2 regions of the Streptomyces roseifaciens genome follow, and region 1 is predicted to be linked to the other one. Evidence: riboswitches for the same ligand, from Rfam matches in the RefSeq annotation. Region 1 holds a riboswitch; the other holds the start of a gene.
The links. Region 1 has a riboswitch for S-adenosylmethionine ahead of thrC (threonine synthase). Riboswitches for the same ligand answer to the same signal wherever they lie in the genome.

Region 1 (15,727 bases):
ATCCGCGGCTCGTAGCCGGGCTCGTCGGCCCGGCCCGCCTCCGCGACGAGCGTGGCGAGGCCGTCGTCGACGCCGGCGGCGGAGCCCGCCGTCAGGTACGTGTCCAGGCCGGGCAGGTCGGCGAGCTGCTTGCGCAGGGCGTCGCGGTCGGCCGCCCGGTCGATGGCGCGGTGGAACGTCCAGCGCGCCCGCGGCCCGATCGCGTCGGCGAGCGCGGCGACGGCCGTGAGGTCGGCGCGGCCGTCGTCGGCGAGGAAGCCGAGGACGAACTCCGAGGCGCCTTCCGCGACCAGCGCGCGGGCCCGGTCGCACAGGGCGTCCAGGGCCGCCGCGTCACCCGCGGAGAAGCCGTCGGCGGCGCGCAGCATGACGCGCACGGGGATGCGGACGGCGTCCCGCACGGCGGTGAAGGTCTCCAGGGGCGGGGTGAGCCCGTCCGCGGCCATGTCGGTGACCAGTTCGAGGCGGTCCGCCCCGCCGTCCTGCGCCGCCACCGCGTCCCGCGGACCGAGCGCGATCACCTCAAGAATTGGTCTAGACATATTGCACAGCCTGCCATACGGGGGCCCCGCGCCAAAAGCGGTGCCCCACAATTGGCCCCATGGCAGCTACGACCGAGCACCCGTCCGGCCCCGCCCTGCGCATCCGCTGGCAGGAGACCGTGGACCGCGCCCGCGGCGGCGCGACCTCCCCGGACCCCGGCCCGTACGCCGACGACCTGCTGCGCCGCTGGTCGGAGCCGCAGCGCCGCTACCACACCGTCGATCACCTGGTGGCGGTCCTGGACCGGGTCGAGGAGCTGGCCGCGCACGCCGACGACCCGGACGCGGTACGCCTCGCCGCCTGGTTCCACGACGCGGTCTACCGCCCCGACCGCTCCGAGAACGAGGAGCGCAGCGCCCACCTGGCCGAGCGCGCCCTGCCCGAGCTGGGCATCGGCGCCGCCCGTACGGCCGAGGTCGCCCGCCTCGTACGGCTGACCGTCGGCCACGCCCCGGCGGCCGGCGACCGGGACGGCGAAGTGCTCTCCGACGCCGACCTGGCCGTGCTCGCGGGCTCCCCGCAGGAGTACGCGGCCTACGCCGCCGCCGTCCGCGAGGAGTACGGCTTCGTGCCGGACGCGGCCTTCCGCGAGGGGCGCTCCACCGTGCTGCGGCAGCTCCTGGACCTGCCGCGGCTCTTCCGCACGCCGCTGGGCTACGACCGCTGGGAGGCGGTCGCGCGCCACAACCTCAGCACCGAACTGGGCCTGCTGGCCGACTGACCGCGCACCTGCACGGCCCGCGGCCACACGGGCTACGCCCGCACGGACCACGACTGCACGGACCACGACCGCACCGGCTACGGCCGCTCGTGCTTCGGCCGCCGCAACCCCGCGCCCGCCAGCAGCCGCACCAGCTCCTTGCTGCTCGCCTCCACCGCGCCCAGCCGCACGGCGTCCCCGTAGGACGTCGACGGCACGTCGTAGTGATCGCGGTCGAAAGCGCGGGCGGGAGCGCCGAGCCGCGCGGCGAAGGCGTGCAGTTCGTCGTACGACACATCGCTGATCAGGTGTGACCACATGCGGCCGTGCCCGGGCCAGACGGGCGGGTCGATGTAGAGCGTCATCGGCGGCGCCTCACCGCAGGGCGTCGGCGAGCGAGCCGACGGGTGCGACCAGGACCGTCTGCTTGGTGCAGGCCCAGTGCGGGTCGGGCCCCAGCTCCGGCTCGACCTCCAGGGCGTGCAGGTCACCGGATCGAGTGCAGACCGGGCACAGCGGCCAGCGGCCGTACCGCTCCAGCAGGGCGTCCTGGACGTCCTGGGCTATCAGCCCGACCACGAACCCGGCACCCTCCGGCCATTGCTCGACCCACCAGCGCCGCTGCGCCACCGCGTCCTCGACGAGCGAGACGACATCGGCCTCCGCCACATCACCCGCGACCAGGTCGGCGAGGATCAGGGCGCGCGCCGTGTGCAGCGTTTGTTCGAGCTCCATACGGTCCATTGTCCCGGACAGGGGCGGTTGACGGCTCACCACCCTGAAAATACCTTTCAAAAGGTGAGCAGCAAACTGAAAGAAACTACCGGCGGCGACCGTGCGGTCCCCGCGCCGGCCGACGCCCCCGCCGCGCCGCCCGCCCGCGGCGCCCCCGCCCCCGGTGCCCTCGCCGCCAAGGTCCGTACGCTCGCCCCCTCCATGACCCGCTCGATGCAGCGCGTCGCCGAGACCGTGGCGAGCGACCCCGCGGGCTCCGCCGCCCTCACCGTCACCGGCCTCGCGGAGCGCACCGGCACGAGCGAGGCCACCGTCGTGCGCACCGCCCGCATCCTCGGCTATCCGGGCTACCGCGACCTGCGGCTCGCCCTCGCCGCGCTCGCCGCCGAGCAGGCGGCCGGCCGCGCCCCGGCCGTCACCGCCGACATCGCGGTCGACGACCCGCTGCCCGCCGTCGTCGCCAAGCTCGCCCAGGAGGAGGCGCAGTGCCTGGCGGACACCGCCGCCGCCCTCGACACCGCGCAGCTGGAGGCCGCGGTGGCGGCGCTCGCCGGCGCCCGGCGCATCGACGTCTACGGCATCGGCGCCTCCAACCTCGTCGGCCAGGACCTCGTCCAGAAGCTGCTCCGCATCGGCCTGATCGCCCACGCCCCGGCCGACCCGCACCTGGCCGTCACCAACGCCGTCCAGCTGCGCGCGGGCGACGTCGCCGTCGCCATCACCCACTCCGGCCGCACCACCGACGTCATCGAACCGCTGCGGGTCGCCTTCGAGCACGGCGCGACGACGCTCGCGATCACCGGCCGCCCGGAGAGCGGGATCGCCCAGTACGCGGACCACGTGCTCACCACCTCCTCCGCCCGGGAGAGCGAGCTGCGCCCCGCGGCCATGTCGAGCCGCACCAGTCAGCTCCTCGTGGTGGACTGCCTGTTCATCGGCGTCGCCCAGCGGACGTACGAGTCCGCGGCGCCGGCCCTGTCCGCCTCGTACGAAGCGCTCGCCCACCGCCACGCCCCGCGCTCCCCGCGCTGACCGAAGCCGGCCCGCCCGGCACGCAAGGAAAGAGCCGTCCGCCCATGGCCTCTTCTTCTGCTTCGTCATCCGCATCAGCCGCAGCCGCGGCCGCTTCCCCCGCGCCGTCCGACCCGCCGGTGCCGTCCGGCACGGCCGCCGGGCCGGGCGCTCCCGCGACGTCCGGCGCGGAGGCGCCCGCGCGGACAGGCTCGTCCACGCCATCCGGCCCAGCCACGCCGTCCGGCCCGGCCACGGCATCCGGCACCCCCGCCCCGCCGGGCGCCTCCGCACCGTCCGGCGCCTCGCCGGACCCGGCATCGCGGGCGCGCAGCGCCCTCCGCAGCGAGCTCGCCGCCCTCACCACCGAGGCCTTCCGCCCCGACCTCGCGGACATCGACCGGCTGCCCACCCTCGACATCGCCAGGATCATGAACGGCGAGGACGCCGGCGTCCCCGCCGCCGTCGCGGCCCGGCTGCCCGAGATCGCCGCCGCCATCGACGCCACCGCCGCCCGGATGGCCCGCGGCGGCCGGCTCGTCTACGCGGGCGCGGGCACCGCCGGCCGCCTCGGCGTGCTCGACGCCAGCGAGTGCCCGCCGACCTTCAACACCGACCCCTCGCAGGTCATGGGCGTGATCGCGGGCGGCGCGACGGCGCTCGTCACCGCCGTCGAAGGCGCCGAGGACAGCCTGGAGCTGGCCGCGGGCGACCTGGCCGCCCTCGGTGTCGGCCCGGCCGACACCGTCGTCGGCATCTCCGCGTCCGGCCGCACCCCCTACGCGGTCGGGGCCGTCGAGCACGCCCGCGCCGCCGGGGCGCTGACCATCGGCGTGTCCTGCAACGCCGGTTCGCCCCTCGGCCGGGCGGCCGACCACGCCATCGAGGTCGTCGTCGGCCCCGAGCTGCTCACCGGCTCGACCCGGCTGAAGGCCGGCACCGCCCAGAAGCTCGTCCTCAACATGCTCTCGACGATCACCATGATCCGGCTCGGCAAGACGTACGGGAACCTGATGGTCGACGTGCGGGCCACCAACGACAAGCTGCGTGCCCGCTCCCGGCAGATCGTCGCCCTGGCCACGGGCGCCTCCGAGCAGGAGATAGAGGCCGCCCTGACGGAGACCGGCGGCGAGGTGAAGCACGCCATCCTCGTCGTCCTCGGCGGAGTCGACGGGCGCACGGCCGCGCGCCTCCTGGACGAGTCGGGCGGTCACCTGCGCACGGCCCTCCAAACGGCACATGGGTAGCCGCACCATGGCACCGGACCCTCCGGACGCGCCGGACGACGGCCCGAGAGGGGAGCGCGGCCGCGGCGCCGGCACGGCGGCCGCGCTCCTGCCCCTCCTCGGCGGCGTCGGCAACCTCACCTCCGTCACGAACTGCATGACGCGGCTGCGGGTGACCGTCCGGGACCCGTCGGCCGTCCGGCGCGGCGAACTGCGGGCCCTTCCGGGGGTGCTGGGCATCGTCGAGGACGGCGCGGCCCTCCAGATCGTGCTCGGTCCGGGCGCGGTGGCCAAGGTCGCGCCGGAGCTCGCGCGGCACGTGGAGGCGGCCACCGCGGCAGCGGTCACCGCAGAAACGGTCACCGGAGAGACCGTCACCGGGGAGGCGGTCACCGGAGAGGCCGTCACCGGAGAGGCCGTCACCGCGGAGACGCTGGCCGAGCGCGGCGCGGCGCTCCGGGCCGAGCGCAAGGCCCGCAACGCCACCCCGGCCAAGGAGTTCCTGCGCCGGATCGCCCAGATCTTCGTCCCGCTGATCCCCGCCCTGATCGGCTGCGGCATCGTGGCGGGCCTGGCCGGGCTGCTCGCCAACCTCCACTGGCTGCCCGCGCTGGCCCCCGCGCTGACCGCGTGCGCGTCGGGCTTCATGTCCCTGATCGCGGTCTTCGTCGGCTACAACACGGCGAAGGAGTTCGGCGGCACCCCCGTCCTGGGCGGGGCCGTCGCGGCGATCATCGTCTTCCCCGGCGTGGACCGGGTGACCGCGTTCGGCGAGAAGCTCGTACCCGGCCAGGGCGGGGTGCTCGGTGCGCTGGCCGCGGCCCTGCTCGCCGCGCACGTCGAACGGTGGTGCCGGCGCCGCGTCCCCGAGGCCCTGGACGTGCTGGTCACCCCGACGGTGACGGTCCTGGTCGCGGGCCTGGTCACGCTGTACGGGCTGATGTACGCGGCGGGCGAGGTCGCCACGGCCATCGGGCACTTCGCCGACTGGCTGCTCGCGAACGGCGGGGCGGCGGCGGGCTTCGTCCTCGGCGGGCTGTTCCTGCCGCTGGTGATGCTGGGCCTGCACCAGGCCCTCATCCCCATCCACACGACCCTGATCCAGCAGCAGGGCCACACGGTGCTGCTGCCGATCCTCGCGATGGCGGGCGCCGGCCAGGTGGGCGCGGCCCTCGCCCTCTACGTCCGCCTGTCGCACAACACCTCGGTGCGCCGGACGATCCGGTTCGCAATGCCGGCCGGGCTCCTGGGCATCGGCGAGCCTTTGATCTACGGCGTCTCCCTGCCGCTGGGCCGCCCGTTCGTCACCGCCTGCATCGGCGGCGCGTTCGGAGGAGCGTTCGTGGGACTGCTGGGGCAGCTGGGCGACACGGTCGGCTCGACGGCCATCGGCCCGTCGGGCTGGGCCCTGTTCCCGCTGCTGCAGGGCGGCCACGGCCCGGTCCGGGCGGTGGCGGTCTACGGGGCGGGCCTGCTGGTGGGCTACGCGGCGGGGTTCGTGGCGACGTACGCGTTCGGCCTGAGCCGCGAGTCGCTGCGCGAGCTGAACGCCGGTGGGGAAAGAAGCCCGTCCGGCGACTGAGGGCAAAGGCGGTACGCCCGAGGGCGGCACCCCCTTCGCAGGGAGTGCCGCCCTCGGCGTACAGCGTTCAGGACAAGTGATCCGTCAGGATCAGAAGTCCATGTCACCGCCCGGCATGCCGCCCGGAGCGGCCGCGGCGGCCTTCTCCGGCTTGTCGGCGATGACGGCCTCGGTGGTGAGGAAGAGCGCAGCGATGGACGCGGCGTTCTGCAGGGCGGAGCGGGTGACCTTGGCCGGGTCGATGATGCCCTCGGCGACCAGGTCGACGTACTCGCCCGTGGCGGCGTTGAGACCGTGGCCCGGGGTCAGGTTGCGCACCTTCTCCACGACGACGCCGCCCTCGAGACCGGCGTTGACCGCGATCTGCTTGAGCGGGGCCTCCAGGGCCAGCTTGACGGCGGCGGCACCGGTGGCCTCGTCGCCCTCGAGCTCCAGCTTCTCGAACACCTGGGAGGCCTGCAGCAGGGCCACGCCACCACCGGCGACGATGCCCTCCTCGACGGCCGCCTTCGCGTTGCGAACGGCGTCCTCGATGCGGTGCTTGCGCTCCTTGAGCTCGACCTCGGTCGCGGCACCGGCCTTGATGACGGCCACGCCGCCGGCCAGCTTCGCGAGGCGCTCCTGGAGCTTCTCGCGGTCGTAGTCCGAGTCGCTGTTCTCGATCTCGGCGCGGATCTGGTTGACGCGGCCCTGGACCTGGTCGCTGTCACCGGCACCGTCGACGATGGTCGTCTCGTCCTTGGTGATGACGACCTTGCGGGCGCGGCCGAGCAGGTCGAGACCGGCGTTCTCCAGCTTGAGGCCGACCTCCTCGGAGATGACGGTGCCACCGGTGAGGATGGCGATGTCACCGAGCATGGCCTTGCGGCGGTCGCCGAAGCCCGGGGCCTTGACGGCGACGGACTTGAAGGTGCCGCGGATCTTGTTCACGACGAGCGTGGACAGGGCCTCGCCCTCGACGTCCTCGGCGATGATCAGCAGCGGCTTGCCGGACTGCATGACCTTCTCCAGGAGCGGCAGCAGGTCCTTGACCGAGCCGATCTTGGAGTTGACGATCAGGATGTACGGGTCGTCGAGGGACGCCTCCATACGCTCCATGTCGGTGGCGAAGTACGCCGAGATGTAGCCCTTGTCGAAGCGCATACCCTCGGTGAGCTCCAGCTCCAGACCGAAGGTCTGGGACTCCTCGACGGTGATGACGCCTTCCTTGCCGACCTTGTCCATGGCCTCGGCGATGAGCTCGCCGATCTGGGTGTCGGCGGCGGAGATGGAGGCGGTGGAGGCGATCTGCTCCTTGGTCTCCACGTCCTTGGCCTGCTCGAGCAGGGCACCGGAGACGGCCTCGACGGCCTTCTCGATACCGCGCTTCAGCGCCATCGGGTTGGCACCCGCGGCGACGTTGCGCAGGCCCTCGCGGACCAGGGCCTGGGCCAGGACGGTCGCGGTCGTCGTGCCGTCACCGGCGACGTCGTCCGTCTTCTTCGCGACCTCCTTGACCAGCTCGGCGCCGATCTTCTCGTACGGGTCCTCGAGCTCGATCTCCTTGGCGATGGAGACACCATCGTTGGTGATCGTGGGGGCGCCCCACTTCTTCTCGAGGACGACGTTGCGGCCCTTGGGGCCGAGGGTGACCTTGACGGCGTCGGCGAGCTGGTTCATCCCGCGCTCGAGACCGCGCCGTGCCTCCTCGTCGAACGCGATGATCTTGGCCATGTGAAGTGGTCCTCCCAGGACGGGGTGGAGACTGCTCCGGACCGCACTGGCGCCCGCGACGGACGGCCTGCGTACCCTGCGGTTCCTTGCCCCGCCTGGCCCACGGACCTCACCGACGGTCCAAATCTGTCACTCTCACTCGGAGAGTGCTAAGCCCAATGATTAGCACTCGACCAGGGAGAGTGCAAGCGCCTCGGGGGACGGTCACGCCCACGGGGCGCCGGGAGCAGGGGCCCCAGGCAGCCGTACCCACCCCACGCGCCCCGCACACGCGCGAGGGGCCCGCACCCCGTCGGGTGCGGGCCCCTCTGCAAACCGAGCGAGCCGGTGGTCGATGCGCCGCGATCAGACCTGCTGCAGCTTCACCATGTCCGCCTGCGGCCCCTTCTGGCCCTGCGAGATCTCGAACTCGACCCGCTGACCCTCCTCGAGGGTGCGGTAACCGTCCATCTGAATCGCGCTGTAGTGGACGAATACATCCGCACCACCGTCGACCGCGATGAAGCCGTAGCCCTTCTCCGCGTTGAACCACTTGACGGTGCCCTGAGCCATGCCTAACTCCCCTATTACTGGCCCTTGCGCAGGACCGCACTTCGCGGACCCGGGTCAGACCTCACCCCCTGGCAGCCCAGTGGGTGTGCGCCGGAACGCGTCGACCGCGGCTGAATGTATCTGCACGGATGCCGTCTGCAACAGGTCACTCGGACGAGAATTCCGGGCATGGCCGATCGAGGAAATCGACTGAACTCCGGGTATTTCAGGGCAAGTCGGGCCGGGTATAACGCAACCAACCCGGCATTTCGTGCACACACTTCGCGCACAACTTGACGGGTTCTCATATGCGTTCGGCACTGACGCCGGGCGGGGATCGCCCCAACTGTATCGCGCTCAACAGGCGGAATCGCCCCGTCCGCTTCACGGACGGGGCGATTCCGGGGACGTCGTGCGGCAATAACGGAGGAACCCTGTGAAACCTCAGCCGCCCGCGACGGCGGGGATGACGGAGACGGCGGAGCCGTCGGGGGTGGGCGTCTGCAGCCCCTGCTCGAAGCGGACGTCGTCGTCGTTGACGTAGACGTTGACGAACCGGCGCAGCTTGCCGGCGTCGTCGAGCACACGGGCGGCGATGCCGGCGTGGTTCTCCTCCAGGGACCGGAGCACATCGGCGAGGGTCGCACCTTCGGCGGAGACCTCGGCCTTCCCGCCGGTGTAGGTGCGCAGGATGGTGGGGATACGAACGGTGACGCTCATGGGAGGAGCTCCTTCGAGAACAAGTTGTGGGCAGGCCTTCCGCAGGGCTGGGGGCACCCCCGGACGAAGTTTGGGGGAGGGTGGGCACAACGGCCCGCAGGCGTCAGACGGCAGCAAGCCCCGCGTCGCGGAACGCCGCCAACGACGGCCGGATCGTCACGGTCGGCCCCGCCGCAACGGCGTCGAGCGTCTTGAGCCCGTCGCCCGTATTGAGCACGACGGTCGTGAGGGAGGGGTCGAGCAGCCCACTCTCGATCAGCTTCCGCGTCACCCCCACCGTCACCCCACCCGCCGTCTCGGCAAAGATCCCCTCCGTCCGGGCGAGCAGCCGGATCGCATCGACGATCTCCGGATCGCTCACGTCCTCGACCGCCCCACCCGTCCGCCGCGCAATGTCCAGCACGTACGGCCCGTCGGCCGGGTTGCCGATGGCGAGGGACTTCGCGATCGTGTCCGGCTTCACCGGCCGCACCACGTCGTGCCCGTCCTTGAAGGCGCGCGCGACCGGCGAGCAGCCCTCCGCCTGCGCTCCGAAGATCTTGTACGGGCGGTCCTCGACCAGCCCCAGCGCGACGAGCTCCTTGAGCCCCTTGTCGATCTTCGTGAGCTGTGAGCCCGAGGCGATCGGCACGACGATCTGGTCCGGCAGCCGCCAGCCCAGCTGCTCACAGATCTCGTAGGCGAGCGTCTTCGACCCTTCGCCGTAGTACGGCCGGAGGTTGACGTTGACGAAGCCCCAGCCCTCCCCCAGCGGGTCGCCGATCAGTTCGCTGCAGAAGCGGTTGACGTCGTCGTACGTGCCTTCGATGCCGACGAGGTCGCCGCCGTACACCGCGGCCATGACGACCTTCCCGGCCTCCAGGTCGTGCGGGATGAAGACGCACGACTTGAACCCGGCCCGGGCGGCCGCGGCCCCGACCGCACCCGCCAGGTTCCCGGTCGAGGAGCACGACAGCGTGGTGAAGCCGAAGGCGCGGGCGGCCTCGACCGCGATGGCCACGACCCGGTCCTTGAAGGAGTGCGTCGGGTTGCCGGAGTCGTCCTTGACGTACAGGCCGCCCGTCACGCCCAGCTCGCGGGCGAGGTTGTCGGCCTTGACGAGCTTGGTGAGGCCGGGGTTGAGGCTGGGCTTGTCCGCGACGTCGGCGGGGACGGGCAGCAGGGGGGCGTAGCGCCAGATGTTCGCGGGGCCGTCCTCGATCCGCTTGCGCAGGGCCTCCGAGCCGTCGGCGGGCAGTTCGTAGGCGACTTCGAGGGGACCGAAGCACAGGGCGCAGGCGAAGATGGGACCGAGGTCGAAGCGCTCTCCGCACTCGCGGCAGGAGAGTGCCGCGGCGGGTCCGAGGTCCACAGAAGTGGTAGAGGGTTCAACAGACTGCACAGCCATGGAGGCGAGGCCCTTTCTCCTCATCTTCCTCGCGGCGTACGTCGCCACGAGACGGAATTGGCACCTTCCCCGCCGGGAGCCTCGCCGCATATGCGATGAGACCGGCTGGAGGGTTGCCGGGGCTTCAACGGGCCGTGTCCCTCTGCCCCTCTGGATGAGCGGTATGGCGCTGGGCAGGGCCCAGGCGTTTGTGCACGCGGCGACCCCCGACATAGGACGGCGGTCCGCGTTGTTCAAGACTGTAACGGAAGGGACGGCCCGTTGAGAGGGGCGTCCGCACCGCGAGATGCGTCACAGAACGCGTCGCAGAACGTCCGTGAGACAGGGAGTCGTACACGTGCTGGAAGAGGTGGAGCGCTGGCTGGCCGAGCGGTCCTGGTCCGCTGCTGATCGTCCGCTCGACATGCTTCTGGCCGCCAAACGGGCCTCCGGCACCACGGTGAGCGTCGTCCTGCCGGCGCTGAACGAGGAGCCGACGGTCGGCACCATCGTGGCGACGATCCGCCGCGAGCTGATGTCGGACGCGGTGCCGCTGGTGGACGAGCTGGTGGTGATCGACTCGGGCTCCACGGACCGTACGGCGGAGGTCGCCGCGGCGGCCGGCGCGCGCGTGGTGCACCGGGACGAGGTGCTGCCGAGCCTGCCTGCGCTGCCGGGCAAGGGCGAGGTGCTGTGGCGCTCCCTGCTGGCGACGACCGGCGACATCGTCTGCTTCGTGGACGCCGACCTGCGCGAGTTCTCGGCGGACTTCGTGTCGGGGATCGTGGGCCCGCTGCTGACCGACCCGGGCGTGCACTTCGTCAAGGCGATGTACGACCGCCCGCTGGGCGAGGCCGTCGGCCAGGGCGGCCGGGTGACCGAGCTCGTGGCCCGTCCCCTGCTGAATCTGCACTGGCCGCAGCTGGCCGGTTTCGTGCAGCCGCTCGGCGGCGAGTACGCGGCCCGCCGCTCGCTCCTGGAGCAGCTGCCGTTCCCCGTCGGCTACGGCGTGGAGCTGGGCCTTCTGGTGGACGCGCTGCACACGGTCGGGCTGGGGGCGCTGGCCCAGGTGGACGTGGGCGTGCGCAAGCACCGCCACCAGGACGGGCGGGCGCTGGGCCGGATGGCCGCCGCCATCTACCGCACCGCGCAGCTCCGGCTGGCCCGGGGGCACCTGGTGCGACCTGCGCTGACGCAGTTCGAACGGACCTCGGAGGGCTTCGTTCCGCGGACGTACGCGGTGGACACGGAGGAGCGGCCGCCGATGGCCGGAATACCCGAGTACGCGCAGCGGCACGCCGCGTAAGCGTACGTTTGAGCGGTTCTTCCCGCGGCAAGGCTGGCCACATGGTCGCTGAGCACGTGCACACCGCATCGATCGCCGCCGCGCCGATCGTCGTCGCCTCCAACCGCGGCCCGGTCTCGTACCGGCGCAGCGAGGACGGCACCCTCGTGGCCGGGCGCGGCGGCGGCGGGCTGGTCTCCGGGCTCAGCTCGATACAGCGCGACGCCGAGGGCGGGGCCGCGGTGTGGGTGTGCGCGGCCCTGGGCGAGGGCGACCGCGAGGCGGCCCGCGCCGCCGGCCGAAGACTCCCCACGGACGACACCGGCGGCCACCACGTGCGGATGCTCGACATCCCGCCGGACACCTTCGCCGCCGCGTACAACGGCATCGCCAACTCCGTGCTGTGGTTCGTGCACCACATGCTCTACCAGACGCCCCTGGAGCCCTCCTTCGACCGGGAGTTCCGGACGCAGTGGGCGGCCTACGAGGAGTACAACGCGGCGTTCGCGGACGCCGTCGCCGAGGAGGCCGCGCAGGGCGCCGCGGTGCTCGTCCAGGACTACCACCTGGCGCTCGTGCCGGGCCTGCTCCGGGCGCGCCGCCCAGACCTGCGCATCGGCCACTTCTCGCACACCCCCTGGGCCCCGCCGGACTACTTCCGGATGCTGCCGGACGACGTGGCCGGGCAGCTGCTGCAGGGCGTGCTCGGCGGCGACCGGGCCGGCTTCCTGACCCGGCGCTGGGCCGAGGCGTTCGCCGCGTGCTGCGCGGACGTGCTGGGCGCGGAGGTCGTGCGGGACGGCGAGGGGCGCGCCGCCGAGGTGCGCTTCGAGGGGCGGACGACGCGGCTGGGCGTGCACGGCCTCGGCGCCGACGGGGACTTCCTGCGCGAGCGGGCGCACCGGGCGGACGTCGAGGAGCGCATGGCGGCACTCAGGGCGCAGATCGGCCCGGGCCGCAGGGCGATCGTGCGCGTGGACCGCACGGAGCTGTCCAAGAACATCGTGCGCGGGCTGTACGCGTACCGGCTGCTGCTGGAGGACCACCCGCAGTGGCGCGGCAAGGTCGTGCACGTCGCCTTCGCCTACCCCTCCCGCCAGGACCTCGCCGTCTACCGCGACTACACCGCCCAGGTGGAGCGGGTCGCGCGCGGGATCAACGCCGACTTCGGCACGGAGGGCTGGGAGCCGGTCGCCCTGCACGTCAAGGACGACTTCGCACGCTCGCTGGCCGCGTACCGGCTCGCGGACGTGGCCCTGGTCAACCCCATCCGGGACGGGATGAACCTCGTCGCCAAGGAGGTGCCGGTGGTCTCCGACCACGGCTGCGCGCTGGTGCTCTCGCGCGAGGCCGGGGCGGCGGCCGAGCTGGGCGACGAGGCGATCACCGTCAACCCGTACGACGTGGAGGCCACCGCCCGCGCGCTGCACCTGGCGCTGCTGATGGACCCCGGGGAGCGGGCGGAGCGCACCAAGCGGCTGGCCGCGGCGGCGACGGCGCTGCCGCCGGCCCGGTGGTTCACGGACCAGCTGCAGGCGCTGTGAGCCGGAGTGCGGGCCGCACACCTCCGGACCCCGTCTGAGCGGCCTGCGCTTCGGCGCCCCGGGCTGCCCGCATCCGGGCACGGGTAGCCATGGCGCATGTCAAATGTCCCACGTTGGGCCGTGCTTGCCACGGCGTGCGCCGCCGCCCTGACCGCGGTCGCCGGCTGCTCCTCGGACTCCGCCAAGAACGACGACGACAGCAAGCAGGCCAAGGGGGCGAAGGGCTCCTCCGCGGCGCCGTCCGACCCATCGGCGAACCCGTCGGCCAACCCGTCGTCCAACTCGTCGGCCAATCCGTCGGCCTCCTCCGCCGCCTCCGGCGGCGCGCCCTCGGGCACGCCGCGCACCGGTTCGCCGCCCGCCCGCTCGGCACCCGCAGGCTCGGCACCGGCCGGCTCGGCACCGGCCCGTTCGGCGCCGGCCGGTTCCCCGACCCCACCCCCGCCGAGCGGATCCATACCGGTCGGCCCCGGGCCGCAGCCGTCCTACGCCGTCCAGCAGCAGCCCGCCGCCGGCAGCTGCCACTACCGCTTCACCCCGGCCAAGGAGCCGCTCCCCGACCCCGCGTGCACCCCCGGCGCGACCAACCCGAAGGTCACCCGGGACACGCTCAAGACGACGATCTGCCGCAGCGGCTACACCGCCGGCATCCGGCCGCCCACGAACATCACCAGCCGCCAGAAGACCGCCAACGCCGCCGCGTACGGCTACAAGGGGCCGCTGGGCGACGCCGAGTACACCCACCTGATCGGCCTGCAGCTCGGGGGCGACCCCAACGACCCGCGCAACCTGTGGGTCGTGCCGCCCTCCCCCGGCCGCAAGGCGGTGAAGGGCGCCGGCAACCCCAAGGACGTGGTGGAGACCAGGCTCAAGGACGCCGTCTGCTCGGGCAAGGCCGACCTGGTCAAGGCCCAGCAGGCCGTCGCACGCGACTGGACGACGGCGCTCGACGTCCTCGGCGTCCCGGGCAAGCCCGCCAAGGGCGGGACGACGAGCCTCCCGGACGACGACGGCTGAGCGGACGACGGCCGGACGAGCGGGTCACTCCGCCGCGGGGCCGAGGCGGGCGGCGAGGGCCGTGAGCAGCTCCACGACTCCGCCCGGGCCGTCGACGACCAGGTCGGCGCGGTCCGCGAGCTCGGCGACCTCGGAGCTTCCGCTGCACACCAGCAGGCCCGGGAGGCCCTCGGAGCGCAGCTTCTCCACGGCCGCGAAGGCGGCCAGGTCGCCGAGGTCGTCACCGGCGTAGAGGACAGCGCCCGCGCCGCTCTCGCGCACGTACGAGGCGAGGGCGGCGCCCTTGTCGACGCCCGGCGGCCGCAGTTCCAGGACGAGCCTGCCGGGCTCGACGATCAGCCCGTGCCGCTCGGCGAGGGCGGACAGGGGCTCGCGCAGGGCGTCGAAGGCGGCTTGCGGGTGGGCGGTGCGCCGGGTGTGGACGGCGAGGGCCCGGCCCTTGTCCTCGATCCAGGCACCCCGGCCGAAGCCCGAGCCCGCCACGATCCCCGGCAGCTCCGCGCGGGCTGCCGCGACGCCGGGGGGCGGGGCGTCGGCGGTCACGGCGCCGGTCGCCGCGTCCCAGCGCTCGGCGCCGTACTGCCCGAGGACCACGAGGCGCTCCAGGCCCGCGGCCCCGGCGAAGCCGCCGTAGCGCACCGCGACCCCGGCCGGGCGACCGGTGATCACGGCGACCGAGCCGAGCCGGGGGGCGAGCCGCGCCAGCGCGGGCACGGCGCCCGGGTGCGCCCGGGCCTGCTCGGGGTCGGGGACGATCTCGGCGAGCGTCCCGTCGAAGTCGAGCGCGACGACCGCGCGTTGCGGACCGGCCAGCAGGGCGGCGAGCCCTTCGCAGCCGGCGGGGGTGACGGGGACGGGGAGGGAGGGGCTGCCCATGGGGCCGACCCTACTGGCTGGGCACCGCCGGCTACCGGCGTTCGCGGCGGGCGTCCCGGATGCGCCGCAGCCGGTTGACGGTGACCGGATCGTGGGCGAGGGCCCGCGGGTCGTCCAGGAGGGCGTTGAGCAGCTGGTAGTAGCGGGTCGGCGTCATGCCGAGCCGCTCCCGCACGGCGCGCTCCTTGGCGCCGGGCCCGGAGAAGGCCCGGCGTTCCAGGGCGAGCACGGCGAGGTCGAGCTCGGAGAGCCCGCGCTCCGGGAGCGCCTGCTCGGGGAGGTCCCCCTCGGAGGCCTCGCCGGGCTGTTCGTCGCTCACGCCGCCCAGCCTACTTGCCGTTGCCGGCCAGCTCCGTGGCGTCGGCCTCGCGCTGGATCTCGCCGAGGACGCTCGCGGGGTCGCCGCCCTTGACGACCACCGAGCCGATCTTCTCCTTGAAGGCCTTGCTGACCTTCGCCCAGGAGGTCTTGTCGACGGGGTAGAACTCGGCGTTCTCCAGCTGCTCCAGGAACGGCTTGAGGTGCTTCTTGCCGCTGTCGCCGGCCATCTTCTCGGAGGCGCTGGTGGTCACCGGCAGCAGGTCGTACTGGTTGGTGAAGCCGAGGACGTTCTTGGTGGTGTAGACGAAGTCGAGGAAGCGGCCGATCTCCTCGCGGTGGCCGCTCGCCTTGAACGCCATGATCCAGTCGGCGACGCCCATGGTGGCCTTGGCCTTGCCGGACTTGCCCGGCAGCGGCGCGGTCCCGTACTTGATGCCCTTGGCCTCGGCCTGCTTCATCAGCGTGGGGTGGCCGTTGAGCATGCCGACCTCACCGCGGCAGAAGGCGTCGAAGACGTTCTGGCGGTTGGTGCGGGAGGGGTCGAGGGAGCCGGTGAG
Region 2 (15,727 bases), 1.3 Mb from region 1:
CTCTTCCGCACCAACTGCGCCCAGTGCCACAACTTCACCGGTAAGGGCGGCGCGCTCTCCAACGGCAAGTACGCCCCCACGCTTGAGGACGTAGACCCCAAGCACATCTACGAGGCCATGCAGACCGGCCCGCAGAACATGCCTTCCTTCCCCGACACGACGATGACGGAGAAGAACAAGAAGGACATCATCGCGTACCTCGACACGGTCAACAGCAGCAAGTCGGAGAGCCCGGGCGGCCTCGAGCTGGGTGGGCTCGGCCCGGTCAGCGAGGGTCTGTTCGCGTGGATCTTCGGACTGGGTGCGCTGATCGCAGTAGCCATCTGGGTCGCGGCCCACACCGCTAAGGCCAAGAAGTCATGAGTAGCCAAGACATTCCAGAAGAGAACCTGCCGAGCACGCAGGACGCGCACGGCGGTGCCGTGACGAAGACGGCCGGCGACCCGTTCGCCGACCCCGGCCTGCCGCCGCACGAGGCCCGCATCCAGGACATCGACGAGCAGGCCGCCAAGCGCTCCGAGCGCGTGGTCGCCTTCCTGTTCCTGCTCTCGATGCTGGCCACGGTCGGCTTCATCGCCTCCTACGTGACCCTTCCGGTCGACAAGAGCATCTACGTCTTCCCGATCGGTCACATCAGCGCCCTGAACTTCGCGCTGGGCATGACCCTCGCGGTGGCGCTGTTCTGCATCGGCGCGGGCGCGGTCCACTGGGCCCGCACCCTGATGTCGGACGTGGAGGTCGCCGACGAGCGGCACGCCATCGCCGCCGAGCCCGACGTCAAGGCCAAGGTCATGGCCGACTTCAGGCAGGGCGCGGAGGAGTCGGCCTTCGGCCGCCGCAAGCTGATCCGCAACACGATGTTCGGTGCGCTGGCCCTGGTGCCGCTCTCCGGCGTGGTGCTGCTGCGCGACCTCGGACCGCTTCCGGGCACCAAGCTCCGGAAGACCGCCTGGTCCGAGGGCAAGATGCTGATCAACCAGAACACGCTGCAGCCGCTGCGTCCCGAGGACATCCAGGTCGGCTCCCTCACCTTCGCCATGCCCGAGGGCATGAAGGAGGAGGACCACGACTTCCAGAAGGAGATCGCCAAGGCCGCCCTGATGATCGTCCGGCTCCGTCCGGAGAACATCAAGGACAAGCGCGAGCTCGACTGGTCCGCCGACGGCATCGTCGCGTTCTCCAAGATCTGCACCCACGTCGGCTGCCCGATCAGCCTCTACGAGCAGCAGACGCACCACGTGCTGTGCCCGTGCCACCAGTCCACCTTCGACCTCTCCGACGGCGGACGCGTGATCTTCGGCCCGGCCGGCCACGCCCTTCCGCAGCTGCGGATCAAGGTCAACGACAAGGGCTACCTTGAGGCCATGGGCGACTTCGCCGAGCCCGTCGGTCCTGCCTACTGGGAGCGCGGATGAGCACTACGACTGACAATCGCCGCAAGGCGCCCGCAGGCGAGCGGGTCGCCGACTGGGCCGACGGCCGTCTGGGTATCTACACCCTGGCCAAGGCCAACATGCGGAAGATCTTCCCGGACCACTGGTCCTTCATGCTGGGCGAGGTCTGCCTCTACAGCTTCGTGATCATCATCCTCACGGGTGTGTATCTGACGCTGTTCTTCCACCCGAGCATGAACGAGGTCGTCTACCACGGCTCGTACGTGCCCATGCAGGGCATGCACATGTCCGAGGCGTTCAAGTCGACCCTCGACATCAGCTTCGACGTCCGTGGCGGTCTGCTCATCCGGCAGATCCACCACTGGGCCGCGCTGATCTTCCTCGCGGGCATGTTCGTGCACATGATGCGCGTGTTCTTCACGGGTGCGTTCCGCAAGCCGCGTGAGGTCAACTGGCTGTTCGGCTTCCTGCTGTTCGTCCTCGGCATGTTCACCGGCTTCACCGGTTACTCGCTCCCGGACGACCTGCTCTCCGGCACCGGTGTCCGCTTCATGGAGGGCGCGATCCTGTCCGTGCCGATCGTCGGCACGTACATCTCGATGTTCCTCTTCGGCGGCGAGTTCCCCGGCTCGGACTTCGTGCCGCGGTTCTTCTCCATCCACGTCCTGCTGCTGCCGGGCATCATGCTCGGTCTGCTGGTGGCCCACCTGATCCTGGTGATCTACCACAAGCACACGCAGTTCCCCGGCCCGGGCCGCACCAACAAGAACGTCGTCGGCCTCCCGCTGATGCCGGTCTACATGGCCAAGGCCGGTGGCTTCTTCTTCCTGGTCTTCGGCATCATCGCGGCCATCGCGGCGATCGCCTCGATCAACCCGATCTGGGCCATCGGCCCGTACCGCCCGGACCAGGTGTCCACCGGCGCCCAGCCCGACTGGTACATGGGCTTCGCCGAGGGTCTGATCCGTGTCATGCCGGGCTGGGAGATCAACCTGTGGGGCCACACGCTCGTCCTGGGCGTGTTCATCCCGCTGGTCATCTTCCCGCTGGTGCTCGGTGCGATCGCGGTCTGGCCGTTCATCGAGTCCTGGGTCACCGGTGACAAGCGCGAGCACCACCTGCTGGACCGCCCGCGCAACGCCCCGACGCGCACCGCCTTCGGTGCCGCCTGGATCGCCGCGTACTTCGTGATGCTGGTCGGTGGTGGAAACGACCTGTGGGCCACCCACTTCCACCTGTCGATCAACGCCATCACCTGGTTCGTCCGCATCGGCTTCTTCGTGATCCCGGTCCTGGTGTTCATCGCCACCCGCCGGATCTGCATGGGCCTGCAGCGCCGCGACAGGGACAAGGTGCTGCACGGACGCGAGTCCGGCATCATCAAGCGCCTGCCGCACGGTGAGTTCGTCGAGGTCCACGAGCCGCTCTCGCAGGAGCAGATGCACACCCTCACGGCGCACCACCAGCCGCAGCCGCTGGAGCTGGAGCCGGAGTACGACGAGAACGGCGTGGCCCGCAAGGCCGGCGCCGGGCAGCGCCTCCGGGTGAAGCTCTCGAAGGGCTTCTACGGCGAGGGGACCCAGATCCCCAAGGCCACCGTGGAGGAGTACGAGGAGATCACGAGCGGCCACGGCCACCACTGATCCCCCGGATCACCCGCTGATCCACCCTGATCGCTGATCGCCACAGCGAGAGCCCCGTCCAGGCCCTGGACGGGGCTCTTCGCTGTCTCCGGGGGTGGATAGGCTGGGCGGGCAGACCCCGGGACGAACCCGGCTCTCCGGACCGACCACCAGGAGCGTGGACCATGAACGTTGTGACCCCGGCAGGCGGCGACAGCGCGGTGGCCCCCTCCTGGCCGGGCCTCCTGGACGCCCTGCTCTCCGGCCGTGACCTCACCGTCGACGACGCCGCCTGGGCCATGGACCGGATCATGCGCGGCGAGGCCACCGACGCGCAGATCGCGGGCTTCCTGGTCGCCCTGCGCGCCAAGGGCGAGACGGTCGCCGAGATCTCCGGCCTGGTGCGCACGATGTACGAGCACGCCCGGCTGATCGAGGTGCCCGGCCCCAGCGTCGATATCGTCGGCACCGGCGGCGACGGCGCCAAGACCGTCAACATCTCCACCATGTCCTCGATCGTCGTCGCCGGCACCGGCGTGAAGGTCGTCAAGCACGGCAACCGGGCGGCGTCCTCGGCCAGCGGCGCCTCGGACGTGCTGGAGAAGCTGGGCGTCAACCTCGACCTCAGCCCGAAGCGGGTGGTGGAGGTGGCCGAGGAGGCCGGCATCACCCTCTGCTTCGCGGTGAAGTTCCACCCGGCGCTGCGGCACGTGGCCGCGGCCCGGCGCGAGCTCGGCATCCGGACCATCTTCAACGTGCTCGGCCCGCTGACCAACCCCGCGAAGGTACGTGCCCAGGCCACGGGCGTCGCGGACGCCCGGATGGCCCCGATCCTCGCCGGGGTGCTCGCCGAGCGCGGCTCCTCGGCGCTGGTCTTCCGCGGCGACGACGGCCTTGACGAGCTGACCACGACCGCCACGTCGCGGGTGTGGGTGGTCTCCGGCGGACGGGTCCGCGAGGAGGCCTTCGACCCGCGGGACGTGGGGATCGACCTGGTGCCGGTGGAGGCGCTGCGGGGGGCCGACGCGTCGTACAACGCGGACGTCGCACGGCGTCTGCTCGCGGGCGAGACGGGTCCGGTGCGGGACGCCGTGCTCCTCAACTCCGCCGCGGCGCTGGTGGCGTTGGCGCCCACGGAGGAGCCGCTGGCGGAGCAGATCCGGGGCGGGCTGGCCCGGGCTGCGGAGTCCATCGACTCCGGGGAGGCCCGGCGGGTGCTCGAGCGGTGGGCCCTGGCGAGCAACGCGTAGCGCTGTGAAGCAGTAGTGCCGTGAAGGGGCGTCCGTGATACGGACGCCCCTTCACGGTCGGCGATCAGTTGTGCCATACTCTCGGCCAAGGTCACGAGTGACAGCGACACGGCCCCGGCCCGCTGTCCGGCAACCCTCCTTCCGTGGCGGGGTGCCCCGGGTGATGACCAGGTCGCAGGCAGCGAGGTCTGCGGCAAGCGCGGGTCCCTCGCCAGGGATCCTGGTTGTCGAGGGAGTTCCTTCCGTGGTTCAGCGAATGCGTTAGGGCTCGAAGAGCCCCTTTTCCCGCACCCTCCTTTCCTTTCCCGCGCCCGTCGCGCGGTGGAATTCGCCTGCCTTTTTACGGGAGTTCGCCATGTCTGTCCCCACCCTTGCCTCCGACCGGTCCGTTTGCACCCCTCTGCCCGTTCTCGGGTGTGATGTCCGGGTCCCGCTGGTGACCGGGGGAGAGGTGACCTACGCGGCGCTGGACTACGCGGCCAGCGCCCCCGCCCTGCAGCGGGTGTGGGACGACGTGGCGGCGTACGCGCCCTACTACGGCAGCGTGCACCGCGGCGCGGGCTACCTCTCGCAGCTGTCGACGGAACTCTTCGAGAACAGCCGGGCGGACGTCGCCGCGTTCCTCGGCTGCCGGGACGGCGACCAGGTGCTCTTCACCCGCTCGACCACCGACTCGCTCAACCTGCTCGCGGCCGTACTCCCCGCCGGTACGCGGGTGTTCGTCTTCGAGACCGAGCACCACGCGGCGCTGCTGCCCTGGGAGCGGCGCGCGGACGTCGAGGTGACCTACCTCGACGCGCCCCGCACCCCGGGGCAGGCGGTCGAGACGCTCGAGCAGGCGCTCGCGGCCCGCGAGCCCTACGGTCCCGCGCTGGTGTGCGTGACCGGTGCGTCCAACGTGACCGGTGAGCTGTGGCCCGTACGGGAGCTGGCCGCCGCCGCGCACGCCCACGGCGCGCGGATCGTCGTGGACGCGGCCCAGCTCGTCCCCCACCAGCGGGTGGACATCGCGGAACTCGACGCCGACTGGGTCGCCTTCTCCGGGCACAAGCTGTACGCGCCCTTCGGTGCCGGCGTGCTGGCCGGGCGGGCGGACTGGCTCCGGGACGCCGAGCCCTACCTGGCGGGCGGGGGCGCGAGCCGGCGCGTCGCGCGGGGCGCCTCCGGCGAGGTGGAGGTCGACTGGCACGAGGGGGTCGCCCGGCACGAGGCCGGCTCGCCCAACGTCATCGGGGCCTACGCCATCGCGTCCGCGTGCAAGGCGCTCGCCGAGGCGGGCTTCGACCGGCTCGCGGAGCGGGAGCGGCAGCTGATCACCGCGGTGCGGGAGGGGCTGGCGGCGGTGCCGGGGGTGCGGGTGCTGTCGCTCTTCGGGCCCGGCGCCCCGAGCGTGGGCGTCCTGTCCTTCACCGTCGACGGCTGGAACAGCTCGCACTTCGCGGCGGCGCTCTCCGCGGAGTACGGGATCGGCGTCCGCGACGGCCTCTTCTGCGCGCATCCGCTGGTGCGGACGCTGGTGGGCGCGGACTCCTCCGCCGAGGGGGAGTGCGGTGCGCCCGACGAGGGCGCGCCCCTGAACGCGATCCGCGTCAGCTTCGGCGCCGGCACGCCCGACGAGCACGTGGAGCGCTTCGTGGCGGCGGTGGACGAACTCGTCCGCCACGGAGCGAAGTGGTCCTACCGGACCGAGGGCGGGCGTTGCGTCCCGGTCGCCTGACGGCGCTTGCAGGATCCACGGTTGCGCCCGGTCCGGCACCGCCGGATGTGCGGGCGGGGGTTGGGCGCCGCTGCGGCGGGGACGGCTGCCGGGGCAGGCCCCGGCTCCCCGCAGGGGAAACGGCGAAAGGGTGGGTCCGGGGCCTCCCCGCCGCCGCAACGGCGATCAGCCGCAACCGGCGTGACCGGCGGTGCCGATCGGCATGAGCCGTTGTCCCGGCGACGTGCCGTCAGGTATCCAGGCCGATCGCGAACGCCGCCTCCAGGTCGTGCTGGGAGTACGTGCGGAACGCGATGTGCGTCTCCGTCGAGGCGACGCCCGGGACCTTGCTGATCCTGCCCGGGATGACGTCCGCGAGGTCGTCGTGCCGGGCCACCCGCACCATGGCGATCAGATCGTGCGCACCCGTCACCGAGTACACCTCGCTCACGCCCTCGATCGCGGCGATCTGCTCGGCGATCTCGGGGATCCGGTCGACGTCGGTCTTGATCAGCACGATCGAAGTGATCACTGCGGGCTCCTATCGGGGGTCGGGGGGCAGCCCCGCCTTCACTCTAGTCGCACGTCCGTACCTCGCCCACGCGTACAGGAAGCCCAGCGCGAAGCCCACGACGTGGGCGAGGTAGGCGACGCCGGGGCGGTCGCCGGCGGCGCGGGCGGCCACCCACTGCAGGCCGAACCAGAAGAGCAGCACGGCCCAGGCGGGGAACCGCAGCGGCAGGAAGAAGAGGAACGGGAAGAGACTGGTGACGCGGGCCCGGGGGAAGAGGTAGAGGAAGGCTCCGAGGACCCCGGAGATCGCGCCGGAGGCGCCGACGAGCGTGCGGTCGGATGCGGCGTGCGCGGCCGCGTAGCCGAGCAGGGCGAGCACTCCGGCGGCGAGGTAGAAGAGGACGAAGGGTCCGCGTCCCATCCGGTTTTCGGCCATGGCGCCGAAGACGTAGAGGAAGAGCATGTTCCCGAGCAGATGCAGCCAGTTGCCGTGCACGAAGAGCGCGGTGAGCGGGGTGATCAGCTCCGCCGGCGGCCCGTGCCAGAGCTTCTCGGGCACCACGCCCCACCGCTCGAAGTAGGCGGTCTGGGCGGCGAGGAGGTTGCTGCCGCTGCCGTGGCCGGCCAGGGGCGCGGTGAGCTCCGCCGCGGGGCCCAGGAGGAACACCGCGCAGCAGGCGCCGATGAGGGCGTAGGTGACCAGGGGAACCGGCGGGCGGATCCCGTCGTGGGCCCCTTGCGCCGCCGTCCCGGCTGCCTTTCCCGCCTTTCCCAACATGAGCAGATCATGACGTACCGGCAGCAAAGCGCACAGAGTGCCTCGCCGGGCCGGTGAAGCGGGCCCGCACTCCGCGCCGCATGACCATCAGGCCGTAGGGTTACGGGAAGCACACCCGCAGTTCGATGGACTTGATGAGGACGGACGACACGATGGGCGTTCCCCAGCCGACAGCCGGGACCCGGTGGCGCTGCGCTCTGTGCGGCAATCTCACCCGGTTCGATGTGACGCGTACGACCAAAGCCGTGGAATTCGTTCATCTCGACCTCTCCGGCGAGCCGCGCGTGGAGGAACGCGAGGTGGTCAGTGAGACGATCGGGTCCGTGCGTTGCCGCTGGTGCAACGCGGTCGACCAGGTCGAGCTGGTGGACCGGCCGGGCGCGAAGGCCTGAAGAACGGGAGCGGTGAGCGGTGGTGGAGCACACGGGTGGCGCGGAGGCGGCCGGTGGGCCTGGTGACACCGGTGGGACCGACGGCGCTGCCGAGGTGCTCGACCGTCCGTTGCCGGAGGGCGTGCGGCGCCGGGTCATCGGCCTGGTGGCGGAGGCGTTCGGCGGCCTGACCGTGGCCGAACTCCCGGCGGCGCTGCGGCAGTACGCCCGGTTCACGCCGAGCCGGCGGGCCAAGTTCGCGGGCAATGCGATGGCGGCGGCGGTGGAGAACGACGCCGCGTTCCGCCAGCGCATCTCGGCCCGGCTGCGCGAGACGGGCTCCGAGCTCGCCGAGGCGCTGGACGCGGGTTCGCCGCCGGCGGCCGCCGATCCGGAGGACGTGGCCGCCATGGCCTACGTGCTGCGGCCCACGGGCTGGGTCAAGCTCGTGACGGCGGCCGGCGAGGAGGCCCTGCGGGCCACCGCGGAGCGCGCGGGCGAGGAGGCCCAGCGCGAACTGCGGCGGCTGCGCGAGGAGCTGGCGGAGGCCCGGGCCGCGGCGCGGGCCGAGGCCGAGCGGGTCCGCGCCGAGCTGGAGGCCGCCCGCAGGGAAGCCGATTCGCTGCAGCGCAAGCTGCGCAGCGCGGTCGCCGACGTGCGGCGCGGCGAGGCCGCCCTGCGCAAGGCGGAGACCGAGCTGGAGTCCGTACGGGCGGCCGGTGCGGCCGAGAAGGCCGCCGCGCTGGGGGAGACCCGCCGGCTCAAGACGCGGCTGTCGGAGGCCGAGGCCGCGCTGGAGGCGAGCCGCCGGGCCGTGCGCGAGGGCCGCAGCGTGGAGGACATGCGCCTGCGGCTGCTGCTGGACACGGTCCTGGACGCGGCGCAGGGGCTGCGCCGCGAACTGGCGCTGCCGCCCGCCTCCGTGCACCCCGCGGACACGGTGGACGCCGTGGAGCCGGGCCGGATGACCCCGAAGGACATCGCCACGCGCGCCCTGTCCGAGACCGATCCGGCGCTGCTGGACCAGCTGCTGGCCCTGCCTCAGGCGCACCTCGTGGTCGACGGGTACAACGTCACCAAGACCGGCTATCCGACCATGCCGCTGGACAAGCAGCGGCTGCGGCTGCTGGGCGGGCTCGCGATGCTGGCCGCGCAGACGGGCGCCGAGGTGACCTGCGTCTTCGACGGGGCCGAGCTGGCCGCGCCCGTGCTGCTCGCGCCGCCGCGCGGGGTGCGGGTGCTCTTCAGCAAGCCCGGGGTGACCGCGGACGAGCTGATCCGCCAGCTGGTGCGGGCCGAGCCGCCGGGCCGTCCGGTCGTGGTGGTCTCCACCGACCGCGAGGTCGCCGACGGCGTCGCGAAGGCGGGCGCGCGGCCGGTCGCATCGGCCTTGCTCCTCAAGCGACTTGCCCGTACCTGACCGTCAAGCCGTCATCACCGGCTGTGTCATGTTGGTAAAGCTTCTGTTGAGGCGAGAGATTTTTCTGATGAGGATTTGAACGGATCAGTCAGGGGTCACTAAGGTCGGGCCTCGAACCTTCGCCCGGTCGATCATCCATTCGGGGTGACGGTGAAGGTCCCGCCCGAACCGTGCCCTCCGGCGTGCGGTGGCGGCCGAGGAAGAAGGAGCCCGTCTCCGTGGCGTCCCACCGTCGACCCAAGCAGCCGGGCCGCGCCCGTGTGACCGTGCTGACCGCGACCGCTGCGGCCGCCGTCGCCCTCACCTCGCAGGCCGCACACGCCGATCCGAAGGCCTCCAAGGCGGAGGTCAAGGAGAAGGTCGACAAGTACTACGAAGAGGCCGAGCAGGCCACGGAGAAGTACAACGGGGCCAAGGAGAAGCAGGACAAGCTCGACAAGCAGGTCACCGATCTCCAGGACAAGGTCGCCCGCGGCCAGGAGGAGATCAACAAGCTGCGCAGCGGCCTCGGTTCGCTGGCCACCGCGCAGTACCGCAGCGGCGCCGTCGACCCCTCGCTGCAGCTGCTGCTCTCCTCCGACCCCGAGGGCTACCTGGACAAGGCCTCGACGCTCAATCAGGTGAGCGCCAAGCAGGCCAGCACCCTCAAGCAGATCTCCGAGAAGCAGCGCGTGCTCAAGCAGCAGCGCCAGGAGGCGAGCGGCAAGCTCAAGGACCTCGCGGAGACCCGCAAGGTGCTGGGCGAGCAGAAGGAGTCCGTCCAGGAGAAGCTCGCCGCGGCCAAGGAGCAGCTCAACACCCTCACCGCCGCGGAGCGCGCCGAGATCGTCGGCGAGAAGGAGCAGGCCGGCGGCGGCAAGGGCGGCGAGGAGCGCGCCGGCCGCGGCGGCGGCAGCAGCAGCCGCCCCGACCTCGGCAAGGACGTGCCCACCTCCGGCCGCGCCGCCGCCGCGCTCGCCGCCGCCCAGGGCAAGATCGGCTCCCCGTACGTCTGGGGCGCGACCGGCCCGGGCTCCTTCGACTGCTCCGGGCTGACCGGCTGGGCGTACGCACAGGCCGGCGTCACCCTGCCGCGCATCTCCCAGGACCAGGCCAACGCCGGCACCCGCATCTACGACCAGAGCCAGCTCAAGCCCGGTGACCTGGTGCTCTTCTACGGCGACCTGCACCACATAGGCCTCTACGCGGGCAACGGCCAGACCCTGCACGCCCCCAAGCCGGGCGCCAACGTGCGCTACGAGTCGATGGGCAACATGCCCTTCCAGTTCGGCGTCCGCATAGGCTGACGACTGGGCCGAATGGCTGACCCGCCGCCCGTTCGGGCGAATCGCGGTGGCCCTCGCTGACATCACGCCCCGCCGGTGACCTGCGTCTCCGGCGGGGCGTCCGCATTCCCGTCCCATTCCCACCCCGCGAGGTCTTTGAACACGGGGTGAGCGCGCCGCTACTGTCTGGCGCTGCGGTACCGGCACGCCGGGCAGACCGCGCCCACAGTGCAGCAAGGAAGGGAGTGCGGCAGCCCGTGGCGTCCCATCGCCGTTCTTCGCAGTCCGGTCTCACCCAGACCGTCCGGGTCACCGTCCTGTCCGCCGCCGTGGCCACGGCCGCGGCCGCGATGGCGCCCCCGGCCGGAGCACGGCCCAGCGACACCGCCCGCGACGACCGGTCCCGCGGGACCGTCAAGACGCAGGTCGACCGGCTCTACGAGCAGGCCGAGCGGGCCACCGAGAAGTTCAACGAAGCGGGCGAGCGCGCCGGCGAGCTCCGCAGGAAGGTCGCCGAGGCCACCGACCGCGTCGCCCGCGGCCAGGAGCGCGTCAACCACATGCGCACCGCCCTCGGCATGGTCGCCGCCGCCCAGTACCGCAGCGGCGCCGTCGACCCCGCCCTCCAGCTGCTCCTGTCCTCCGACCCCGACGGCTACCTGGACCGCGCCGCCACCCTCGACCGCGTCTCCGACCGGCAGGGCGAGCAGCTCAGGGCGCTCACGGAGGCCCAGCGGGCACTGCGCCAGGAGCGCAGCGAGGCGGCGCGGATGCTCGGCGAGCTGGAGCAGACGCGCAAGGCCGTCGAGCAGCACAAGCGGGAGGTCGAGGGGAAGCTCGCCACCGCCCGCCGCCTGCTGAACGCCCTGCCGGCGGCCGACCGGGAGGCCTACGCCCGCGCCTCGCGCTCCGGCGGCACCCGGCAGCTGGAGCGCTCGGACGGGGGCGCCCTCGGCGGGCTGCAGGATCTCGCCGCCGCCTCCTCCCGCGGCGCCGCGGCCGCCATGGCCGCCCGCTCCGCAGTCGGCTCGCCCTACGCCTGGGGCGCGACCGGGCCCGGCGCCTTCGACTGCTCCGGGCTCATGCAGTGGGCGTACGGGCGGGCCGGGGTCGGTCTGCCGCGCACCTCCCAGGCGCAGCGCAACGCCGGACGGCACGTTCCGCTGTCCGAGGCGCGCCCCGGGGACCTCGTCATCTACCGCGACGACGCCAGCCACGTCGGCATGTACGTCGGCAACGGCCAGGTCGTCCACGCGCCCTACCCGGGCGCCCGGGTGCGCTACGACCCGGCCAACATGATGCCGATTTCGTCGGTGACCCGGCCGTGATCACGTCCTGAGCGCGCCTCCGGGGGCGCACGGCTCGTACGATGCGGGACGTGACGGGCCGGTGGTGGAGGAGCGGACGCGGGGGCACACGAGCGGGCGGCCGCGGGCCGGCCCGCCGGGCGGCGTGCTGCCTGGCGGCCCTCCTCATGGCCCTCCAGGCCTGCCTGACCGGCTGCTCCGGAGGGCTCTCCGGGGGCCCTGACGCCCGCGAGCAGGCCCTGCAGGGGGTCCTGGACCGGTGGGCCGCCGCGGTCCGCGACCGCGACGAGGGCGCCTTCCTGGCCGCCGTCGATCCGGCCGCCGGGAGCTACCGGGAGGAGCAGCGCCGCCTCTTCGCCAACCTCGCGGCCGTCCCGTTCGCCTCCTGGGACTACCGCCTCGTACGCACGGGCGGCTTCACCCCGGCGCCCGGGGACGGCCGGCGGGTCGCCGCCGAGGCCGAGCTGCGCTACCGGCTGGCGGGCTACGACAGCGCCCCCGTCACCGCCCGCAGCCGGCTGACCCTCGTCGAGCGCGACGGGCGCTGGTACGTGGCCGCCGGATCCCGGCGCGGCGGGCACCAGCTGTGGGAGCAGGGGCCCGTGAGCGTCGTCCGCGGCGAGCGCAGCCTCGTCCTCGGCGTCGGCCAGGACCGCGAGCGGCTGCGCGCCCTCGCCGACCTCGCCGACAAGGCCGTCCCGGCCGTCGGCGCGGCCTGGCGGGCCGGGTCGCGCGAATGGCCCGGCCGGGTCGTGGTCGAGATGCCCGCCTCGCTGGACCGGATGGCCGCGCTCCTGGACTCGCCCGTCTCCAACTACCGGGGCATCGCCGCCGTGACCACCGGCGAGGCGGGCGGCTCCGGCGCCGCCGCGCCCGCGGACCGCATCATCGTCAACCCCGAGGCGTACGGGGTGCTCGGCGCGTTCGGGCGGCGCATCGTGCTCACCCACGAGACCGCCCACGTGGCCACCCGGGCCAGGACGACGAAGGCCACGCCGCTGTGGCTGTCCGAGGGCTTCGCCGACTGGGCCGCGTACCGCGACACCGGCCGCACCGTCCGCCAGGCCGCCCCCGAACTCTCCCGCGCGGCCGCCGCCGGCACCCTCCCCGGCCGGCTGCCCGGGGACCCCGAGTTCGGCTTCACCGGTGAGGCGGGGCGGCTCGCCCGCGCGTACGAGGAGGGGTGGCTGGCCTGCCGGCTGATCGCCGACCGCTGGAGCGAGGAGAAACTGGTCGAGTTCTACCGCGCGGTGGGCTCCCACACCCGCCGCGACGGGGCCGTCGAGACCGCGCTGCGTGACGTTCTGGGCGTCTCGACGCAGGAGTTCACGGAACGGTGGCGCGCGTACGTCGTGGAGCAGCTGCGCTCGGGCTGACGGGCCCGCCGTTGCGGCGGTTCTTTCTTGACTGCGGCAAGATGCCCGGTGGCTGCCCGGGAAGTCGCCTAACCGGCCAGCAAGGCCGGTTCCTTCTCCGCGGGAGGGTCGTCCGGTGTGTCGGACGCCCCCGGCAGGGACACCGTTTCCCGCCACAGGCGCGTGCACGACACCAGCGTCGCCACGACCAGCAGCCCGTTCCGCAGGGTCAGCGTCGCCACGCCCAGCTTGTCGCTGGCCACCACGTGCGAGAACCAGATCGGGAACTCCAGCTGGGTCAGCGGGGCGGCCAGCAGGACCAGGGCGATGGGCAGGCGCTGCCGCGTCGTGCCCATCGTGAGGCACACCGCCGCCAGCCCGAGCAGCCAGACGACGTACTGCGGGCTGATGACGCGGCTGGTCGTGGTGAACAGCAGCACCGACGCGAACGCCGCCTCGTACGGCGTGCAGGCCGTGAACCTGCGCGCCCGTACGCGCCACAGCAGCAGCCAGGCGAACGCCACCACGCTCAGCACGAGCGCGAGCCGGCTCACCGTGTGGACGTAGGGGCCGAGGAACTCCACCGAGCCGTAGTGCAGCCGCGCGTGGCCGTGCCAGCCGACGTGCCGCCCCAGGTGGAAGACGAGCGAGCCCAGGGACTCCACCTCCGTGCCCCGGTCCCGCTGGAAGGTCAGGAACGCCAGCGCCCCCGGCATGGTCGCCGCGAACGCCAGCCCGAGCACGGCGGCCGTCACCACCGCCGCGCCCCACGCCTCCCGCGTGCGGGGCCCCCGCGGCGTGCCGACCAGCAGCAGCACCGGCCACACCTTCAGCAGCGCCCCGAAGGCCGCGAGCGCCCCCGAGAGCCGCGCCCGGCGCCCGGCCGCGAGGAGGGCGGCCACGGCGACGGCCGTCACCATCACGTCGTAGCGGGCGTAGACGATCGGGCCGAGCAGCGGGACCCCGGCCACCCACACCCACACCCCGGCGGTGCGGCGCCGCCCGCCCCGCACCGCGTACAGCAGCAGCGCGTAGACGACCGCGTCGGCGAGGAGGCACACCACGAAGAAGGCGGGGGCGTAGTCGAGGAAGGGGAGCAGGCCGGGGGCGAGCACGGCGAAGGCCGCGGCGGGCGGGTACTGCCACGTGACGTCGTCGTAGGGGAAGGTGCCGGTGCTCAGCACCCCGTACCAGCCCTGGTAGATCACCTCGATGTCGACGGAGACGTCCGACCCCGGCATCACCCACACCCGCAGCACGCACATCAGCAGCACGGCCCGGGTGACGGCCCACGCCGCGAACGAGAGCCGCAAACCCCTGCCCGCCATCATCCACCTCGCCCTTCACGGTCACTACACGCTGTACGCGCGCCGCTACTGCAAGGCATGATGCCGTTCCGGCCGGTCCATACGCCGTGACGTGGCGGGACGGGGCCCCGACTGCCCCCGATCGCACCCGGTACTGTCGGACGGCGATGGACAAGACTCTCGTCGTCACCAACGACTTCCCGCCCCGCCCCGGCGGCATCCAGGCGTTCCTGCACAACATGGCGCTGCGCCTGGACCCGTCGGGCATCGTCGTCTACGCCTCCACCTGGAAGCGCGGCCAGGAGGGTGCGGAGGCCACCGCCCGCTTCGACGCCGAGCAGCCGTTCACGGTCGTCCGCGACCGCACCACCATGCTGCTGCCGACGCCCCGGGTGACCCGGCGCGCCACCGGCCTGCTGCGCGAACACGGCTGTACCTCGGTGTGGTTCGGGGCCGCGGCCCCGCTCGGGCTCATGGCCCCGGCGCTGCGCCGGGCGGGCGCCCGCAGGCTGGTCGGCACCACGCACGGGCACGAGGCCGGCTGGGCGCAGCTGCCCGCGTCGCGCCAGCTGCTGCGGCGGATCGGCGAGGGCACCGACACCCTCACCTACCTGGGGGAGTACACGCGCTCGCGGATCGCCTCCGCGCTGACGGACGAGGCGGCGGCCCGGATGGTGCAACTGCCGCCCGGCGTGGACGAGAAGACCTTCCACCCCGGCTCCGGCGGCGACGAGGTCCGCGCCCGGCTCGGCCTCGCGGACCGCCCGGTGGTCGTGTGCGTCTCGCGGCTGGTGCCGCGCAAGGGCCAGGACACGCTGATCCTGGCCATGCCGCGGATCCTGGCGGCCGTTCCGGACGCGGTGCTGCTGATCGTCGGCGGCGGACCGTACGGGGACGACCTGCGGCGGCTGGCCGAGGAGACGGGCGTCGCCCACGCCGTCCGCTTCACGGGCGCCGTGCCGTGGGAGGAGCTGCCCGCGCACTACGGGGCGGGCGACGTCTTCGCCATGCCGTGCCGCACGCGCCGCGGCGGGCTCGACGTCGAAGGCCTCGGCATCGTCTACCTGGAGGCCTCGGCGACGGGTCTGCCGGTGGTCGCCGGGGACTCGGGCGGGGCGCCGGACGCGGTCCTGGAGGGCGAGACGGGGTACGTGGTGCAGGGCGGTTCGCCGGCCCGGGCCGCGGACCGCATCGTGACGCTGCTGCGGGACCCGGAGCTGCGCGCGCGCATGGGCGCGCGGGGGCGGCAGTGGGTGGAGGAGAAGTGGCGCTGGGACCTCCTGGCCGAGCGCCTCAAGACGCTGCTCTGACAAGCCTCCTCGTAGGTGCCGTACGTGCCGGAGGGGCCGGATGCGATGGCATCCGGCCCCTCCGGCACGTACGGGGAGAAGAGGGCGGGTCAGCCGCGGTAGATCGCCTCGATCTCGTCCGCGAAGTCCTTCGCGACGA

Region 2: linked by a shared signal. The riboswitch ahead of AS857_RS20705 (aminotransferase class V-fold PLP-dependent enzyme) and the one ahead of thrC (threonine synthase) in region 1 are both predicted to bind S-adenosylmethionine.

The regions. Positions count from the first base shown of each region.
Region 1 is NZ_LNBE01000004.1:2,106,761-2,122,487, reverse strand. It holds gene AS857_RS26800 (copper homeostasis protein CutC) at 1-542, opposite strand, end outside; gene AS857_RS26795 (HD domain-containing protein) at 602-1,264, shown strand; gene AS857_RS26790 (DUF4031 domain-containing protein) at 1,342-1,608, opposite strand; gene AS857_RS26785 (hypothetical protein) at 1,619-1,987, opposite strand; gene AS857_RS26780 (MurR/RpiR family transcriptional regulator) at 2,042-3,010, shown strand; gene murQ (N-acetylmuramic acid 6-phosphate etherase) at 3,055-4,236, shown strand; gene AS857_RS26770 (PTS transporter subunit EIIC) at 4,244-5,797, shown strand; gene groL (chaperonin GroEL) at 5,888-7,510, opposite strand; gene AS857_RS26760 (cold-shock protein) at 7,856-8,062, opposite strand; gene AS857_RS26755 (ubiquitin-like small modifier protein 1) at 8,486-8,761, opposite strand; gene thrC (threonine synthase) at 8,865-10,148, opposite strand; SAM riboswitch class I at 10,166-10,309, opposite strand; gene AS857_RS26740 (glucosyl-3-phosphoglycerate synthase) at 10,486-11,433, shown strand; gene AS857_RS26735 (alpha,alpha-trehalose-phosphate synthase (UDP-forming)) at 11,475-12,956, shown strand; gene AS857_RS41640 (hypothetical protein) at 13,053-13,973, shown strand; gene otsB (trehalose-phosphatase) at 13,998-14,849, opposite strand; gene AS857_RS26720 (DUF3263 domain-containing protein) at 14,881-15,078, opposite strand; gene AS857_RS26715 (extracellular solute-binding protein) at 15,179-15,727, opposite strand, start outside.
Region 2 is NZ_LNBE01000004.1:795,557-811,283, forward strand. It holds gene qcrC (cytochrome bc1 complex diheme cytochrome c subunit) at 1-363, shown strand, start outside; gene qcrA (cytochrome bc1 complex Rieske iron-sulfur subunit) at 360-1,415, shown strand; gene qcrB (cytochrome bc1 complex cytochrome b subunit) at 1,412-3,037, shown strand; gene trpD (anthranilate phosphoribosyltransferase) at 3,202-4,266, shown strand; SAM riboswitch class IV at 4,356-4,472, shown strand; gene AS857_RS20705 (aminotransferase class V-fold PLP-dependent enzyme) at 4,622-5,983, shown strand; gene AS857_RS20710 (Lrp/AsnC family transcriptional regulator) at 6,213-6,494, opposite strand; gene AS857_RS20715 (rhomboid family intramembrane serine protease) at 6,504-7,253, opposite strand; gene AS857_RS20720 (hypothetical protein) at 7,406-7,645, shown strand; gene AS857_RS20725 (NYN domain-containing protein) at 7,665-9,044, shown strand; gene AS857_RS20730 (C40 family peptidase) at 9,263-10,330, shown strand; gene AS857_RS20735 (C40 family peptidase) at 10,567-11,637, shown strand; gene AS857_RS20740 (hypothetical protein) at 11,784-12,992, shown strand; gene AS857_RS20745 (glycosyltransferase 87 family protein) at 13,061-14,212, opposite strand; gene AS857_RS41570 (hypothetical protein) at 14,184-14,360, shown strand; gene AS857_RS20750 (glycosyltransferase family 4 protein) at 14,446-15,588, shown strand; gene AS857_RS20755 (AMP-dependent synthetase/ligase) at 15,678-15,727, opposite strand, start outside.